DNA from 3 places in the Streptomyces sp. NPDC046985 genome. Region 3 is predicted to be linked to each of the others. Evidence: riboswitches for the same ligand, from Rfam matches in the RefSeq annotation. Region 3 holds a riboswitch; each other region holds the start of a gene.

Region 1 (5,533 bases), on a different contig from region 3:
CAGGTCGTCGGGCACAACGACCCGGAGGCCGTGCGCAAGGCGCTCGGCGCGCACGCCGGGGGAGGGGCGGCGATCTGCGTCTCCGACACGGTGTTCTCGGTCGACGGCGACGCGGCCCCCCTCGCCGCGCTCGCGGCCGCGTGCCGGGAGCACGGCGCGGGTCTGGTCGTCGACGACGCCCACGGCCTGGGCGTCCTCGGCCCCGGCGGCCGGGGCGCCCCGAACGCGGCCGGGCTCGCCGGGGCCGACGACGTGGTGGCGACGGTCACGCTGTCCAAGTCCCTCGGCAGCCAGGGCGGCGCGGTGCTCGGCCCGGCCCGGGTGATCGGCCATCTGCTCAACACGGCCCGGACCTTCGTCTTCGACACCGGGCTCGCCCCGGCGGCGGCGGGCGCGGCGCTGGCCGCGCTGGGAGTGCTGCGCCGCGAGCCGGAGCGCGCGGCGCGGGCGCGCGCGGTGGCCGCCGGGCTGCACGCGCGCCTGACCGCGGCCGGACTGGCGGCGGTGCGCCCGGACGCCGCGGTGGTCTCCGTGCGCGCGCCGTCTCCGGAGGCGGCCGTGCGCTGGGCGGCGGACTGCCGTGCGGCGGGCCTGGCCGTGGGCTGTTTCCGGCCTCCCTCCGTGCCCGACGGCGTCTCCCGGATCCGGCTCACCGCCCGCGCGGACCTCTCCGAGGCGCAGATCGAACGCGCCGTGCGGGTGATCGACGAGACGCGTCCCTGACCCGCCGGCGCAGGGCGCGGCGCCGCCTCGTGCCGTGACCGGAGAAGTGCACCGGCCCGCCCTTTCCGGCCACCGCACGAGGCGTGCTGACCCGCCTGAACCACCCTGCGAGTCAACACGCCCGGCACGTCGATGTCCTGATCCCCGCCGTCGTGCCCCGGTCAGAGACGGGACAGTGCGGCGGTGAAACCAGACCAGCTCTCCGGGGAGAACAGCAGCGCGGGACCGGCCGGGTGCTTGGAGTCGCGCACGGCGAGCAGTCCGGCGCCGGATCCCGACGACGGACGGGCCGTCTCGACGCAGTTGTTGGCGCCCGTGCTGTAACTGCTGCGCAGCCACCGCGCGCCGTGCAGATCAGTGCTGGAAGGTACGTTCCGCGGTCGAGCGGACATGGCGCCTCCTTACGCGCTCGTACGCGCCGTCACCCGCCCCGGCTCAGGGCGGCGATGAACTCCAACGAGTCCTCGGTGGACAGGGCGTGGAAACGAAGGGTGTCGAAGGCCCCGGTATAGGCCCCCACGTCTTCTTTCCGTTCGAGGTGGAGGCTACGCGTCAAGTGGTCGAGAACGACCACATCCAGATCAGAAGTGTTCGAAAAAGAGAAGATAACGAAAGGCCCGGTGATGCCGATGTGCGCTCCCGCGGCGAACGGCAGGATCTGGAGCCGTACGTGCGGCAGCCGCGCCGCCTGGGCCAGCCGCTCCCGCTGCCGCGCCATGGTCTCCGGGCCGCCGACCTCCCGGCGCAGCACCGCTTCGTCCAGCACGGCGTTCAGCTCCAGCGGGGGATCGGCCCGCAGCACGTCCTGGCGGGCCAGCCGTACCTCCACCAGCGCGTCCAGCCGCTCGTCGTCCAGTTCTCCCACGGCGGCCCGGGTCACCGCCCGCGCGTACGCACGGGTCTGGAGCAGCCCGGGGATCACGGAGGTCTCCAGCGTGCGCATCGCGGTCGCCTGGGACTCCAGGCTGATGAAGTCCCGGTAGGCCGACGGCAGCACCCCGTGATAGGCGCGCGACCAGTGCGGCCGCCCCTCCTCGCCGTCCCCGGGCCCCGTCAAGGCCATGATCAAGTGGCGCGATCGGGAGTCGCGCACCGCGTACGCGTCCATCAGCAGCCGTACGTCGGCCGGTTTCGCCCCGCTCGCGCCCGTCTCGATCCGGCTCACCTTCGACTGGTGCCAGCCCACCCGGCGGGCCGCCTCCTCACTGGTGAGACCGGCGTCGGCGCGCAACGCGCGCAGTTCGGCGCCCAGTTTCCGGCGGCGCACCGCGGGACCGTGCCGCATCGACTGCTCCTCGCTCCTTCGCCGGGCCGACCACAGCAGCCTCCGGCGCCCCGCGTCACATACGGTCTCCTGTCGCAGAGTTCACCGGATCGAGCGATAGATATATGCACTTCTCGGCGGATCGCCTCCGTGACCGTCCCAGCGGTGGCAGGGTGACGGCCACGCACAGTCCGGGACCGTACGCGCGCACCATCCACACCGCGTCGGAACCGCCGTCCGCCGGGGAATCCGGCGGCCGCGGTCCGGATCCGGCGGGATCCGGCGTCCGACGAGACCCGACGGGAAAGGGACGACGTCGCCATGGCAGACCATCTGGAAGCATCCGTCACGCTGCCGAGCGACCCCGCCTCGGTCCCCGCCGCGCGGAGCTACGCGGTCGGCGCCCTCGCGGAGTGGGGCGTGCCGTCGGACGCGGAGATCGCCGACACGGTCCGGCTCATCGTCTCCGAACTCGCCGCGAACGCCGTGCTGCACACCTCGGGCCAGTCGCCCACCTTCACGGTGGACCTCGTGCTGGAGCGCGACGAGCGGTTGCGCATCGGCGTCACCGACGGGCACCCGCAGTTCCCCAGACGACTGCCGCCCGCCCTGCGGCAGGACGGCGGCCGGGGCATGGTGATCATCCGTTGGCTCACCGCGGAGTGCGGCGGCCGGCTGACCGTGCTGCCCACCTGCGAGGGCGGCAAGACGGTCTGCATCGAACTCCCCTGGGCCTTCCGGGACCGTCCGGTCACCACGACCGACCCGCAGAACCGCTGAGGGAGCGTCAGCGCGTGAGGCTTCCTCCTCCTGAGTGCACCGTGGTGACGGCAGGACGGGATGTCCGCCACCGTGCCGCGGCCGGTCAGTTGACCCGCCCGTACCAGACGCTGTGGCTCCAGATCTTCTCCAGCCGCACGACGGACCCGGTCCTCGGCGCGTGCCACAGCCTGTCCCGTCCGGCGTAGATGCCGACGTGGTAGACGTAGGGGCCCGCGTGGAAGAACACCAGGTCCCCGGCTCTTCGGCTGCTCGCGGAGATATGCCGCGTCCCGTTGTACTGCTGGGCCGCCGTGCGGGGCAGCTTCTTGCCCGCCTTGCCGAACGAGTACTGGGTGAGCCCGGAGCAGTCGAACCGGCGCGGTCCGGTCGCCCCCCACTGGTAGGCGGCGCCTTGCTTGGACGCCGCGATCTGGAGCGCCCTGGTGGCCATGGTCGCGGCGGCGGCCTCGGGGGCGAGGCCGGGCGCCACCACGGTGCCGCTCACGGCGGCGAAAGTCAGAGCCGAGGCCGTACCGGCCCTGGCCATCAGTGACGGGACACGATTGAGCGCAGTCATGCGCAACCCTTCGTCAGCCGCCTGTGAAGGATGACCTGTCGGGTTCGGGCTGGCGAAGTAGCCCGGCCGCGGGGAAACGCGGCTTCACCCCAAGGGCGGCCAGGCCCGGCCATGGCGTGACCGTGCCGGCGACCCGTCGTGCTCGGGTCCTCCACTCCTGCCGATCCACTGCCGTCGACCGGTCGTCCGCGCGGCGGCAGGACTCGGCGTCCGCCCGGACCGCCCCGCCGCTGTGGCGGGGGCTTGTCGTCAGACAGGGATCTTGACCCACAGATGTCCGAAAATCCCAACGCAACCGGGCATGTGTGACGTTACTCACCAGTCGCCCGTTCGGGTGGGCACCCGTGCTTTCCGCCTGTCACCGCCCTGCGCGGCGACGCCCCCCACCAGCGGCAGAACGGCCGGTTCCGCCCTCCGCCCAGGCGCGCCGCGCAACCGGAGCGAGGGGAGAAGGAGTCGCCGTTTCCACCGAAAGGCCGTACGTCATTTGGTCGCCGCAGGGCGTGTCCGCGCCGCCCGGACCCTCCGCCGGCGCCCCTGCGGAGCGCTCCCGGCCGCCGGAGGCGGGCCGGCGTCCGTCCGTCCTCCGGTCGTGCGCGGAGACCTCCTGAAGCAAGCTGGGGGTGGAACTCCGGCCGCTCGACGACCCAGGGGATCTCCATGGCGTTCTTCGCGATTTCCCAGTGGCATCCCCTCACGCCGCTGTCCGTCACGGATCTGGCGGTGGAACACGAGCGGCTGCACGAGGAAATCGAGCAGCTACGACGCGCCGTGACCTCGCACGCCGTCATAGACCAGGCCATCGGCGCCGTGGTGGCCTTCGCGCGCATACCCCCCGACGACGCCTGGCGGGTGCTGCGGGACGTCTCCCAGCGCACGAACACGAAGGTGCGCACGATCGCCGAGCGCGTCCTGAAGTTCGCCCAGGGCGGGGCCCTGTCCGACACCGAGCTGGAGGAGCTGCGCCACGCGCTCGACCGGCACGCGGTGCGCCTCTCCTAGGCGCCGGATGACACGTGATGACCCGTATGGAGCAGTCCGTGCGTCGGTCGTGGGGCGATCGAGGTCTGGTTAACGTCGCCGAAACGCCGACGAACTAGCCTCGCCTTCCACGCCACCTGCGGTTTTTCCATCCGTATCGCCGGACATGGGACGCTTCGTCCCTGTGCGAGACCTGTCCCGTCGCGGTGGCTGCGGCAACCGGACCCCGCACGGTCCGGAGCGAGGACTGTGAGGTGGGCCCGTGCAACTGACCCCGCACGAACAAGAGAGGCTGCTCATCCATGTGGCGGCCGACGTGGCCGGGAAGCGCCGGGCCCGAGGACTGCGCCTGAACCACCCGGAGGCGGTCGCCCTCATCACCGCGCACCTCCTCGAAGGCGCGCGGGACGGCCGCACCGTCGCCGAACTCATGTCCTCCGGGCGCGAGCTGCTCACCCGGGACGACGTCATGGAGGGCGTCGCGGAGATGATCCGCGACGTCCAGGTCGAGGCGACCTTCCCCGACGGCACCAAGCTCGTGACCGTCCACGAGCCGATCGTCTGAAGGGGGCGCCGTGATTCCCGGAGAGATCCTGTTCGCCGACGACCCGATCGTCTGCAACGAGGGCCGCGAGGTCACCCGGCTGACCGTGCTCAACGCCGCCGACCGGCCGGTCCAGGTCGGCTCGCACTACCACTTCGCCGAGGCCAACCCGGGCCTGGACTTCGACCGCGCCGCCGCGCGCGGCAAGCGCCTGGACATCGCCGCCGGAACCGCCGTGCGCTTCGAGCCCGGCATCCCCGTCGACGTCGCCCTCGTGCCGCTGGCCGGCGCCCGGATCGTGCCCGGCCTGCGCGGCGAGACGGGAGGCGCCCTCGATGCCTGAGATCTCCCGCGCCGCCTACGCCGACCTGTTCGGCCCCACGACCGGCGACCGCATCCGGCTCGCCGACACCGACCTGCTCGTGGAGATCGAGGAGGACCTCTGCGGCGGCCCCGGCCGCGCCGGCGACGAGGCCGTGTTCGGCGGCGGCAAGGTGATCCGCGAGTCCATGGGGCAGTCGCGCGTCACCCGCGCCGAGGGCGCCCCCGACACCGTGATCACCGGCGCCGTCATCGTCGACCACTGGGGGATCGTCAAGGCCGACGTCGGCGTCCGCGACGGCCGGATCACCGGCATCGGCAAGGCGGGCAACCCCGACACCATGGACGGCGTCCACCCAGA
Region 2 (5,533 bases), on a different contig from region 3:
CGGTGTCGCGGCGGGCGTCCGCCAAGGCCGGGTGCGCCCGCAGCTTCGCGAGGGCCTCCGCGTGCCGCGCGTCGTCGGTCAGGTCGGACTCCAGCAGCTCGCACAGGGCGGCGTCCTCGGCCAGCCCGAGCCGGGCCGCGCGTTCGCGCAGGCGCAGCACCGGCAGGGTCGCGATGCCCTCGCGCAGATCCGTGCCCGGGGTCTTGCCGGACTCGCGGGAGTCGGAGGCGATGTCCAGCACGTCGTCCGCGAGCTGGAAGGCGACGCCCAGCCGCTCCCCGTACTGCGTCAGGACGTCCACGACCCGCTCGTCGGCGCCGGACATCATGGCGCCGAACCGGCAGGAGACGGCCACCAGCGATCCCGTCTTGCCGCCGAGCACGTCCAGGTAGTGGTCGACCGGGTCCCGGCCGTCCTGCGGGCCCGCCGTCTCCAGGATCTGCCCGGTGACCAGCCGTTCGAACGCCAGCGCCTGCACCCGGACCGCCTCGGGGCCGAGGTCGGCGAGGATCTGGGAGGCGCGGGCGAACAGGAAGTCGCCGGTCAGGACCGCGACCGAGTTGCCCCAGCGGGTGTTCGCGCTGGCCACCCCGCGCCGCACCGCGGCCTCGTCCATCACGTCGTCGTGGTACAGCGTCGCCAGGTGGGTCAGCTCCACGACCACGGCCGACGGCACGACCCCCGGCGCGTACGGGTCGCCGAACTGCGCCGCGAGCATCACGAGCAGCGGCCGGAAGCGCTTCCCGCCCGCCGTGACCAGGTGCTGCGCGGCCTCCGTGATGAAGGGGACCTCGCTCTTGGTGGCTTCGAGCAGCCCTTCCTCGACAGCCGTCAATCCGGCCTGGACATCGGCTTCGAGAGCCTGGTCCCGCACGCTCAGTCCGAACGGCCCGACGACGGTCACGAGGGGTCTCCTGTCTTCTGGTGTCTGCTGGCGCCTACACGGTTCGTCGATAGGTCGTTGCCATCAGTCGAGTCAGCGTATCCGGTCACGTTTCGATCACCGCCAGCGCCTGTCGTTACAGGCCGGGCGGCAGGGGATCACGCCCGGCATGGGATCACGCCTGGCATGGGGTCGATCACTCCGTAGGAACTGGTGCCTGTCGACGCGCCTTTCCTCGCCCGCGGCGACGCCCGCGCGTGCGCCCGCCCACAGATGTTCCCGTATGCACGGGCCATAACCTCACTCGATGTGACAGCCGTCACACGTCTTCGCGCCCCGCCTTCGCACCCGCCGCCCCACCCCCTTCGATCCAAAGTCCGATTTAACCGTATTGCCATTTCCCCTCCCCTTAAGGGGCAATTGGGCTCAGCCCCATCAAACCGTGACTTGGGTCACGTCCGACCCTGGACGCCGCGCGCCCCGCCCACCCTTTCCCGCCTTCGCCCGTATGCCAGTTGACCCTTGGCGACTGCAAAGGATCTAGTACCCCATACGCCTCAGACCAAGGTCAAATAGGACTTGTACGAATCCGGCACTTGTTCAGGACATGTGCTCTCGCATACGTTCCGCCCTGCCGGGTGGACGCCGAATCCTGCCACCGCCCGAATCCAACGACCGAACACTCTTGGCAGGAGCGGGGGACCCAGGTAAGTCGCCGCGCCGGAACGCCTACGCCGTCTCACGGTTGAGGCCGCTCCGGAGCGGCTCGGGGTGAAGCCGCGTCCGCACAGGACGCGGCCGGGCACCTCCCCGCCCGAACCCGACAGCTCACCTCGCAGGCGACGGAGAGGAATTCCCATGCTTGGAAACGGTCTTCGCCGCGCCCGCACCGCTCGTCTCGTCCGCACCCTCGCCATCAGCGGCACGGGCGCCGGTGTGCTCGCCCTCCCCCTGATCGGGGCGGGCTGCGCCTCCGCCGCCACCCCGGCCACCGCTCCCGCCGTCAAGACGGCGGTCACCATCGGCTACCCGAACACCCTCGACGGCTGGATCCGCGCCTCCCTCGCCGTCATGGCCCAGAAGCACATCCCGGGCACCTACAACGGCATCTACCGCAACGTCATACGCGAGTCGTCCGGCAACCCCAGGGCCATCAACCTCTGGGACTCCAACGCCCGCGCCGGCATCCCGTCCAAGGGCCTGCTCCAGGTCATCCAGCCGACCTTCACCACGTACCACGTGAACGGCACGTCCTGGGACATCTACGACCCGGTCGCCAACATCACCGCCGCCTGCAACTACGCGGCCCACCGGTACGGCACCATCGACAACGTCCACGGCGCGTACTGACCCGCACGGCCCGGCCGAGGGACGCCCCGTCCCCGGCCGGCGCCGCCGACCCGACCGGTCGGCCCCCGGCCCCGCCGGCGGTCCGGCCGGTCGCGTGCGTTTCCGCCCGGCGGCCCGGCCGGTGGGACGCGTTTCCGCCCAGCGGACCGGCCGGTGGGACGCGATCCGCCCGGCGTCCTAGCGATCGGACGCGTTTCCGCCCGGCGGTCCGACCGGGCTGACACGTATCCGACGGCGGTCCGATCGGGCTGACGCGTTTCCGACGCCGCTGACGGCCCGTCCGGTTCAGGACTCGGGGAACAGCCGCTCCAGGACGACCGCGACGCCGTCGTCCTCGTTCGACGAGGTGACCTCGTCGGCCACCGCCTTCAGCTCGGGGTGGGCGCCTGCCATGGCGACGCCGCGGGCGGCCCACCGGAACATCGGGACGTCGTTGGGCATGTCGCCGAAGGCGAGGGCGTGCTCGCGGCCCAGCCCGAGGCGCGCGGCGGCCAGCGCCAGCCCGGTCGCCTTGGTGACGCCGCGGGGCTGGAGCTCGACGGTCCCCGGCCCCGACATGGTGACCGTGGCCAGCGAGCCGACCACGCCGCGGGCCACCGCGGCCAAGTCGTCGTCCGACAGCGTGGGATGGCGCAGCAGCACCTTGATGATGGGCGCCCGCCACAGCTCCTCGCGCCGCTCGATCCGCCGGGCCGGCAGGGTCGGGTGCGGCATCCGGTACCCCGGCTCGATGAGCGTGAGCCCGTCCGCTCCGTCCTGGTCGACCGCGGCGTACACCTCCCCCGCCTCGGCCTCGATCTTGCCGAGCGCGGTCTCGGCCGCCTCCCGGTCCAGGGCGACCGACCACAGCAGGCGGTCCGCCCCGGCGTCGTAGAGCTGCGCGCCCTGGCCGCACACCGCGAGCCCGGTCGCGCCCAGGGCCCGCAGCAACGGCCGCACCCGCGGCGCCGGCCGGCCGGTCACGACCAGGTGCCGCGCACCGGCCGCCGCCGTCCGCACGAGCGCGGCACGCGACCGCGCGGACACGGTGTCGTCGCCGCGCAGCAGCGTTCCGTCCAGGTCGGTGGCGATGAGGCGGTACGCGGGGGGTGCGGGCATGATCAGAGGATACGGACCACCCACCGCCCGAACCCCACGGGAGGCGACGGGGGGCCACGGCCGCCGAAGCCCGGCCAGTTCCCGCCGACTCCTTCTGCGCGCCGACCAGTTGACGGCCTCCGGGCCGCGGTCAGCCGCCCGGAGTGTGGTCGCGGGACCGGCGCTGCGGTCAGCCGCCCAGGGCCGCGCTCGCAGGACCGGCGTAGCGGTCAGCCGCCCGGCTCCGTAGTCACAGGACCGGCACCGCGGTCAACCGCCCGGCGCCACCGTCGCGGAACCCGCGCCGCGTTCAGCCGTCCGGTCCCGCCGTCGCGGGACCGGCGCCGCCGCGTCGGTGGGTGCGCCACAGGCGGTAGAGGTGGGACGCGCCCGGCCGTGCGCAGCGCGCGAGCATGACGAGGAACGGCAGCGGATCGTCGCCCGCCAGCCACGCCAGCTCCGTGCCGCTCGCCTTCGCCGGGGCGTGCGGCGTGGTGTAGCCGCTGCGGCGGTAGGCGAGCAGGGCGGGCAGGTCGATGTTCTCCACGAGGTAGCGGCGCCCGGCGCGCTGCTCGCCCTTGGGAACGGGGCGGCCGGTCAGGTCCAGGTGCATGGCCCGCACCACGTCCACCCCCGCCTCGTTCTCGAAGAGGCGGAACTGGGCGCCCATGCGCGGATTGAAGTCGAGGAGCTTGTACCGCCCGTCGCGCCGGTCGAAGCGCAGGTCGAGGTCGACGATCCCGGTGTAGCCGATCTGTTTGACGAAACGGGCGGCGAGGTCGGCGAGTTCCGGGTTGTCCACGACGTAGGCGCTGGCCGTCATGCCCGCGTGCGGCGGCCAGGAGCGGACCTTGACCCCGGTGAACATCGCCAGCGGCGTCGAGTCCGCGCCGACGTAGGCGTGCACGATCCAGTCCTCGGCCGCCTCCCGGGGCAGGTACTCCTGGAGGATCACCCCGGGTCTCTCGCCCCACTCGCGGGCCAGGGCGAGCAGTCCCGCGCGGGTGGCGATCCTGGTGGTGCCGTGCACGGCGGGGCGGCTGCGGCGGGCGAACGCCTCGCGGTTCTTGGCCACCACGGGGAAGCGGGCGTCCGCGGCGAACGCGACGACGTCCTCGTACGAGTCGGGGAAGGCGGCGGCCGGGGAGGAGACGCCGTGCTCGGCGCACAGCTCGTGCAGGCCCTGTTTGCTGGCCAGGCGGCGCGGCAGGCCGGGCGGGACGCGCGGGAAGAGGAAGCGGCCCGCGAGTTCGTCCTGGTGCTCGGCGATCAGGACGGCGGCCTCCTCGTCGGTCGGGACGAGGACGGCGGGCCGCCCGATGCGGCGCCCGATCCGCAGCAGCCCCTCGACCAGGTGCTCCGCCTCCTCGCTGCCCCTGGTCGGCCAGACGAACGCACGAGCGAGATAGCGGGAGGACGCCGCGGGCGTGTAGGGGTCCTCGGTGACGGCGTACATGGGCACGCCGAGGCGGCCCAGACTGCGGACGGCGCCGACTCCGCCGTGGTGCAGCGGGTAGTCGCCGAACTTCACGAGCAGGCCCGGCACGTCGCGGTCGGCCGCGAACGGCACGCTGACGGCGTTCCCGGCCTCATGTCTGACCACGTGTCTGACCGCGCTTCCGGCCACGTGTCTGACCACGCCTGCGGCCACGTGTCTGACCGTGCTCCCGGCCACGTTCCCGGCCACGCGTCCCCTCACCGGTCCCCCTACGGGAGCGGACCCACCCCGTCCGCCTCCCGCAAAAGACGCTAAGCCGGAACGGAGTGCTCCGACAAGAGCAATCCGGACATTGCAAACTCTTTAGAGCCTGCCCAAGACAGCCGCCGCCCCCGTAACGTGTGGTCCGGCCACATGTATGGGTGGCCCGCCACTGGAACGCACGGAACACGAGAGTGAGGCAGCACCCCATGCCCCCCTTCGAGGTCCCCGAGGGCGACCCCTTCGGTCCGCACAACCTTCCCTACGGCGTCTTCTCCCGTGCCGGATCGCAGGAGCGGACCGTCGGCGTCCGGCTCGGCGACCACGTCCTGGACGCGGGCGCCGCGGCGCGTGCGCTGGGCTCCCCCTATGCCGCCCTCCTCGGCCGGCCCACCCTCAACCCCCTGCTCGCGGCGGGCCGCACCGCCTGGTCCGACGTGCGGCGCGCGCTCACGGCCTGGGTGACGGCGCCCCCTCACCAGGAGACCGTCGCGCCGTTCCTGCACCCGCTGTCCGAGGCGACC
Region 3 (5,533 bases):
TCCTCGATCGCGTCCCGGCGCCGGAGGTAGTCCTCGTGCGCGGCCCGGTACGCCGCCGCCAGCTCCGGGTCGGCGGCCAGCCGCTCGGTCATCTCCTTCATCACGCCGTCGGCCTCCAGGGTGCCGATCGCCGACGCGGCCCGAGGGCACGTCAGGTAGTACAGCGTGGGGAAGGGCGTGCCGTCGGGCAGCCGCGGGGCGGTCTCCACGACGTCCGGCTGTCCGCACGGGCAGCGGTGCGCGATGGCGCGCAGTCCGCGCGGCGGCCGTCCGAGCTGCCGCTGGAAGGCCTCGACGTCCGCGGCGACGGGTTCGGTGCGCGGGGTGGTCGGCGGGGGGGTGTCCATTGCTGTCTTTCTGTCTGCGGTCACTGTCCGGCGGCGTCGGACTTGTCGACGCCGTACCAGACGTTGGTGTACCAGGGGCGGCGGGACGTCCCCTGCTCGGCGTGGGACTGCCGGGCGGCGCCCGGGTCGACCACGGTGTACCCGGTCTCCCCCGGGAGCACGTAGTGCAGCCGCAGCCGGATCTGCTGCTCGGCGTAGGCGTCGTCCTGCCAGCGCGCCTTGAGGTCGCGCAACTGCTCGACCCGCTGCCGGGCCTGCCGCTTCTGCTGCTGGAGGTCGTCGATGGCCGCGCGCTGGGAGACCCACTGGCGCATCGGGTACGCCAGCGCGACCACCAGCGAGCACACCACCAGCGCGAGCAGCGCGGCGCGCCCGGTGAGCCGGGAGCGGCGGGCCTGGCGCCGGGTCTGCGACCGGTAGACCCGGGCCGCCGTCTGCTCGCCGAGCAGCCGGATCCTGGTCGTGGTGGAGAAACGGTCCCGGTTCTTCACGGCCATGCGGCTCTTCGTCTCCCCTTGCCCGTCCCGCTACGTGCGTACGTCCCCGGACACGGTACGGGACCGGGTGCGGGGACGTACGGACGACTGGCGACGCCGCGGTCCTGCGGAACGGACCCGCGGTCCTGCGGAACAGACCCGCGGGCGCCGGATCAGCCCTTGAAGCGCGGGAAGGCGCTGCGGCCGGCGTAGACCGCGGCGTCGTCGAGGATCTCCTCGATGCGCAGGAGCTGGTTGTACTTGGCGACGCGCTCGGAGCGGGCCGGGGCGCCGGTCTTGATCTGGCCGCAGTTGACCGCGACGGCCAGGTCGGCGATGGTGACGTCCTCGGTCTCGCCGGAGCGGTGGGACATCATGCAGCGGAAGCCGTTGCGCTGGGCCAGCTCGACGGCGTCCAGCGTCTCGGTGAGCGTGCCGATCTGGTTCACCTTCACCAGCAGGGCGTTGGCGGCGCCGTCCTCGATGCCGCGGGCCAGGCGCTCGGGGTTGGTGACGAACAGGTCGTCGCCGACGAGCTGGACCTTGTCGCCGAGCCGGTCGGTGACGACCTTCCAGCCGGCCCAGTCGTCCTCGAACAGCGGGTCCTCGATGGAGACCAGCGGGTAGGCCGCCGTCAGCTCCTCGTAGTACTCCGTCATCTCGGCGGCGGAGCGCTCCTTGCCCTCGAAGAGGTACACGCCGTCCTTGTAGAACTCCGAGGCGGCGACGTCGAGGGCGAGGGCGATCTGCTCGCCGGGGACGTAGCCCGCCTCGGTGATCGCCTCCAGGATCAGGTCCAGGGCCTCGCGGTTGGAGCCGAGGTTCGGGGCGAAGCCGCCCTCGTCGCCGAGGCCGGTGGCCAGGCCCTTGCGCTTCAGGACCTTCTTCAGCGTGTGGTAGACCTCGGTGCCCCAGCGCAGGGCCTCGGAGAAGGACTCCGCGCCGATCGGGGCGATCATGAACTCCTGGACGTCCACGTTGGAGTCGGCGTGCGAGCCGCCGTTCAGGATGTTCATCATCGGCACCGGCAGCAGGTGCGCGTTGGGGCCGCCCAGGTAGCGGAAGAGCGGCAGGTCCGACGCCTCGGAGGCGGCGTGCGCGACGGCCAGGGAGACGCCGAGGATGGCGTTGGCGCCCAGCGAGCCCTTGTTGTCGGTGGCGTCCAGGTCGGCCATGGCCTGGTCGATCAGGCGCTGCTCGGTGGCGTCGTAGCCGACCAGCTCCGGGCCGATCTGCTCGATGACGGCGAGGACGGCCTTCTCGACGCCCTTGCCCTGGTAGCGGTTGGGGTCGCCGTCGCGCAGCTCGACCGCCTCGAACGCGCCGGTGGAGGCGCCGGAGGGGACGGCTGCACGACCCGTGCTGCCGTCGTCGAGGCCGACCTCGACCTCGACCGTGGGGTTGCCCCGGGAGTCGAGGATTTCCCGGGCTACGACGACGTCGATGGACGGCACGAGCATCTCCTTCGTGGATGTGACGCGGAAACTGCGGGGCTGGTGTGCCTTGCGACTAGAGCCTAACTGTCCCGGGCCGCCCGAAGACTGACCGACCGTCCCGTGGACAGGGTGACGGTACACATTGTTCCCGCTCGGAACAAAGAGGGGGTGAACACATGCGTGAACAGGTGCGTGAACGGAAGGCGAAGAACCCCGCCCCGGCGCGCACGGGGAGCGCGCGCCGGGGCGGGGTCGTGGGAGCGGGGCCGGGCGGCGGCGCCGAGGGCGACCGCCGCGCCTGCGCGCCTCGCTTCCTTACTTCAGGTGGAGCCGCTGACCCGGGTAGATGAGGTCGGCGTCCTGGACGATGTCCTTGTTGAGCTGGAACAGCTTCTCCCAGCTTCCCTGGACGCGGTGTTCGGCGGCGATGGTCCCGAGGGTGTCGCCTGCGACCACCTCGTACTCGCCGTCGCCCTTCTTCACCGTCCCGCCGGTCGGCGTGGTGACGGTCTTCTGGGTCTTCTCCGGGGCCGGGCGGGTCTTGGAGCGGTCGGCGGCCCGCGGCTCGCTGGAGCGGCCGGCGTCGCTGGAGCCGGCCGAGCCGCTGGAGCCGCTGCCGGAAGACCCGGAAGACGACGAGCCGGAGGCGCCGGACAGGCCCTTGCCGCAGACCGGCCAGGCGCCGCGGCCCTGGCTCGCCAGGACCTTCTCGGCGACGGCTATCTGCTGCGACTTGCCCGCCAGGTCGGCGCGCGAGGCGTAGGCGGCGCCGCCGTACGCGGCCCAGGTGGAGTCGGTGAACTGGAGGCCGCCGTAGAAGCCGTTGCCGGTGTTGATGGACCAGTTGCCGCCCGACTCGCACTGGGCGACGGCGTCCCACTCGGAAGCGGTGGCGGCGGAGGCGTTGCCGGAGGCCATCAGCGGGCCGGCGACGGCCGCCCCGGCGATCCCGGCGAGCGCGAGAGCGCGGGTGGCCTTGGCGGGACGGCGGTGCTTGCCCTTGGCGGAAAACAGCATGAAACGATCCCCTCACCGACGCCTACGAGGTGAGCTGTCGGGTTCGGGCCGAATGAGTTGCCCGGCCGCGCCCTCGATGAGGCACGGCTTCACCCCCAGCCGCTCCGGTCGACTGCCCGGCGCGGCGCTTACCTTGGGTCCCCCGCTCCTGCCCGCGGCGCTTGACGCGACGACTGTTCCCGTGCGGCCGCTGGCAGGATTCGGCGTTGCGGCAGCCGGGGCTCGCGGTGGCGAGCGATCACGACCGTAGACACGCGAGCGGGGGAATTTCAAAGACGATCGGGGCTTCTGAGACTCATCCCACACTTTCGCCCAATGGGGCGTTACGGCACGAAACGTGACGCGAACTCCCGCTGCTTTGGGGCGGTTTAGGCGGGGAGATCCAGGGTCTGACCGGCCATGACGTGGTCGGGGTCGGCGCCGAGGACGCCCTCGTTGGCGTGGTAGAGCGCGCGCCATCCGCCGGGGACGCCGAGGGAGTCGGCGATGGACGCCAGCGTCTCGCCCTCGCGGACGGTGTAGGCGCCGTCGGCCACCCGGGAGGCGTGCCGGCCCCCTGCGGACGTCACGCTGTCCTGCTTCAGGTCCTCGGCGGCGCTGCCGCCGCGGTGGCGTCCGGCGCCGAGGGTTCCGGCGTCGAGCGCGCCGGTGTCGACGAGAGCCGAAGAGCCGATGCTCTGCTGCGAGTTGTCCGAGTCGGCCGAGTAGCCCGAGTAGCCCCGTTCGGCGCCGCGGGAGACCGAGCCCGCCTCGCCGGGTATCCGGCCGCCGCCCGTGCCGGAGGCGCCCGGGGCGCCGGACGCGCCGGACGTGCCGGACTCCGCCTGCCGGTCCGCCGTGCCGGGCGAAGAGCCCGTGGAGGACGACGTCTTGCCGCTGTCGGCCGAGCCCGAGGGGCCGGACGCCGTGCCGGGCGCACCGGAGGGAGTCGACGAGCCGGATGAGCCGGACGACCCGGAGGAGTCCGTCGAACCAGTGCCGGTGTGGGAGGAGTCGGACGGTCCGGGGTCGGCGTCGGACGAGCCCGAGCCGCCGGACGAGCCGGAGTCCGCGGACGAACCGCCGCCCACCCCCGTGTCGACGGGCGCCGCGCCGGAGCTCACGGTGAGGCCGGACAGCAGGCCGCAGGCGGGCCAGGCGCCCGGACCGCGGTCGGCCAGGATCTTCTCGGCCACGGCTATCTGCTGGGACCGGCTGGCCTGGTCGGCTCTGGAGGCGTAGTCGAGGCCGCCGTACTTCTCCCAGTCGTCCTGGGTCAGTTGCAGACCGCCGTAGTAGCCGTTGCCGGTGTCGGTGCTCCACGAGCCGCCGGTCTCGCACTCCGCGACCTTGTCCCACGTGGTGCCGTCGGCCGCGCTCGCGCCGCTGGCGCCGAGGAGCGGGAGGGCGAGGGCGGAGCCGGTCACTCCGGCGGCGACGACGATGGCCGGAGCCTGACGGGGGCGTCGGTGACGACCGTTCCCGGAGAGCATGCGGAGACCTTTCAACGGCGGCGGTGACCAGCGTGGCGGCGATGCGTCCCCCCAGCGGTCCCAGGGGATTCGAACGCCACGCTGAGGGGTGAACGTAGCGGCAGATGATCGCTCGTCACAAGTTCATGCCGCGCAGATCACGTGAAGATCACATAGTTGAACGTGCGTCGCGCTCGTTTTCGCCGCGTCTGCGCCGATGCCGTCTACGCCCGTCCGTGCGGGTCGGGTGCGCGGGCTTCGGCCTCGTCGGCGCGGTCCGCAGGGGGCGTGAAGCGGACGGGGAGCGTCCGCAGGCCACGCATGATGAGCCCGCCGCGCCAGCGCAGGTCCGCCGGGTCCGCGTCGAGTCGCAGGCCGGGCAGCCGGGTGAGGAGCGTGGCGAGCGCGGTCTGGCCTTCCAGGCGGGCGAGCGGTGCGCCCAGGCAGTAGTGGATGCCGTGCCCGTAGCCCAGGTGCTGGTTGTCGCGCCGGGCGAGGTCGAGGCGGTCGGGGTCCGCGAACCGCGCGGGGTCCCGGTCGGCGGCGGCGAGGACGACCAGCACCGGGTCGCCGGGGGCGATGGCCTGCCCTCCGATGCTGAGCGGCTCGGTGGCGAACCGCCAGGTGGCCAGCTCCACCGGGCCGTCGTAGCGCAGGAGTTCCTCCACGCCGGTGGCCAGCAGGTCGCTTTCGCCGCGGGCCAGGGACTCCTGGAGCCGGCGGCGCTCCTCGGGGTGGGTGAGCAGGGCGTAGGCGCCGTTGCCGATGAGGTTGACGGTCGTCTCGAAGCCGGCGAAGAGCAGGAT

The links. A riboswitch is a leader RNA that binds a small molecule or an ion and turns the genes downstream of it on or off. The one in region 3 is predicted to bind cyclic di-AMP.
Region 1: another riboswitch for cyclic di-AMP. It lies ahead of ABZ861_RS11150 (C40 family peptidase); the one in region 3 lies ahead of ABZ861_RS09310 (transglycosylase family protein).
Region 2: another riboswitch for cyclic di-AMP. It lies ahead of ABZ861_RS13065 (transglycosylase SLT domain-containing protein); the one in region 3 lies ahead of ABZ861_RS09310 (transglycosylase family protein).

The regions. Positions count from the first base shown of each region.
Region 1 covers NZ_JBEYWK010000007.1:86,370-91,902, forward strand. The annotation lists gene ABZ861_RS11130 (8-amino-7-oxononanoate synthase) at 1-723, shown strand, start outside; gene ABZ861_RS11135 (DUF397 domain-containing protein) at 885-1,115, opposite strand; gene ABZ861_RS11140 (helix-turn-helix transcriptional regulator) at 1,145-2,008, opposite strand; gene ABZ861_RS11145 (ATP-binding protein) at 2,309-2,767, shown strand; gene ABZ861_RS11150 (C40 family peptidase) at 2,853-3,326, opposite strand; cyclic di-AMP (ydaO/yuaA leader) riboswitch at 3,330-3,545, opposite strand; gene ABZ861_RS11155 (ANTAR domain-containing protein) at 3,987-4,328, shown strand; gene ABZ861_RS11160 (urease subunit gamma) at 4,570-4,872, shown strand; gene ABZ861_RS11165 (urease subunit beta) at 4,883-5,194, shown strand; gene ABZ861_RS11170 (urease subunit alpha) at 5,187-5,533, shown strand, end outside.
Region 2 covers NZ_JBEYWK010000008.1:191,609-197,141, forward strand. The annotation lists gene ABZ861_RS13060 (polyprenyl synthetase family protein) at 1-904, opposite strand, end outside; cyclic di-AMP (ydaO/yuaA leader) riboswitch at 1,533-1,738, shown strand; gene ABZ861_RS13065 (transglycosylase SLT domain-containing protein) at 1,742-2,233, shown strand; gene ABZ861_RS13070 (HAD family hydrolase) at 2,519-3,331, opposite strand; gene ABZ861_RS13075 (ATP-grasp domain-containing protein) at 3,621-4,880, opposite strand; gene fahA (fumarylacetoacetase) at 5,219-5,533, shown strand, end outside.
Region 3 covers NZ_JBEYWK010000006.1:2,471-8,003, forward strand. The annotation lists gene ABZ861_RS09295 (DUF501 domain-containing protein) at 1-347, opposite strand, end outside; gene ABZ861_RS09300 (septum formation initiator family protein) at 368-844, opposite strand; gene eno (phosphopyruvate hydratase) at 997-2,283, opposite strand; gene ABZ861_RS09310 (transglycosylase family protein) at 2,575-3,276, opposite strand; cyclic di-AMP (ydaO/yuaA leader) riboswitch at 3,281-3,446, opposite strand; gene ABZ861_RS09315 (transglycosylase family protein) at 3,645-4,748, opposite strand; gene ABZ861_RS09320 (cytochrome P450) at 4,952-5,533, opposite strand, start outside.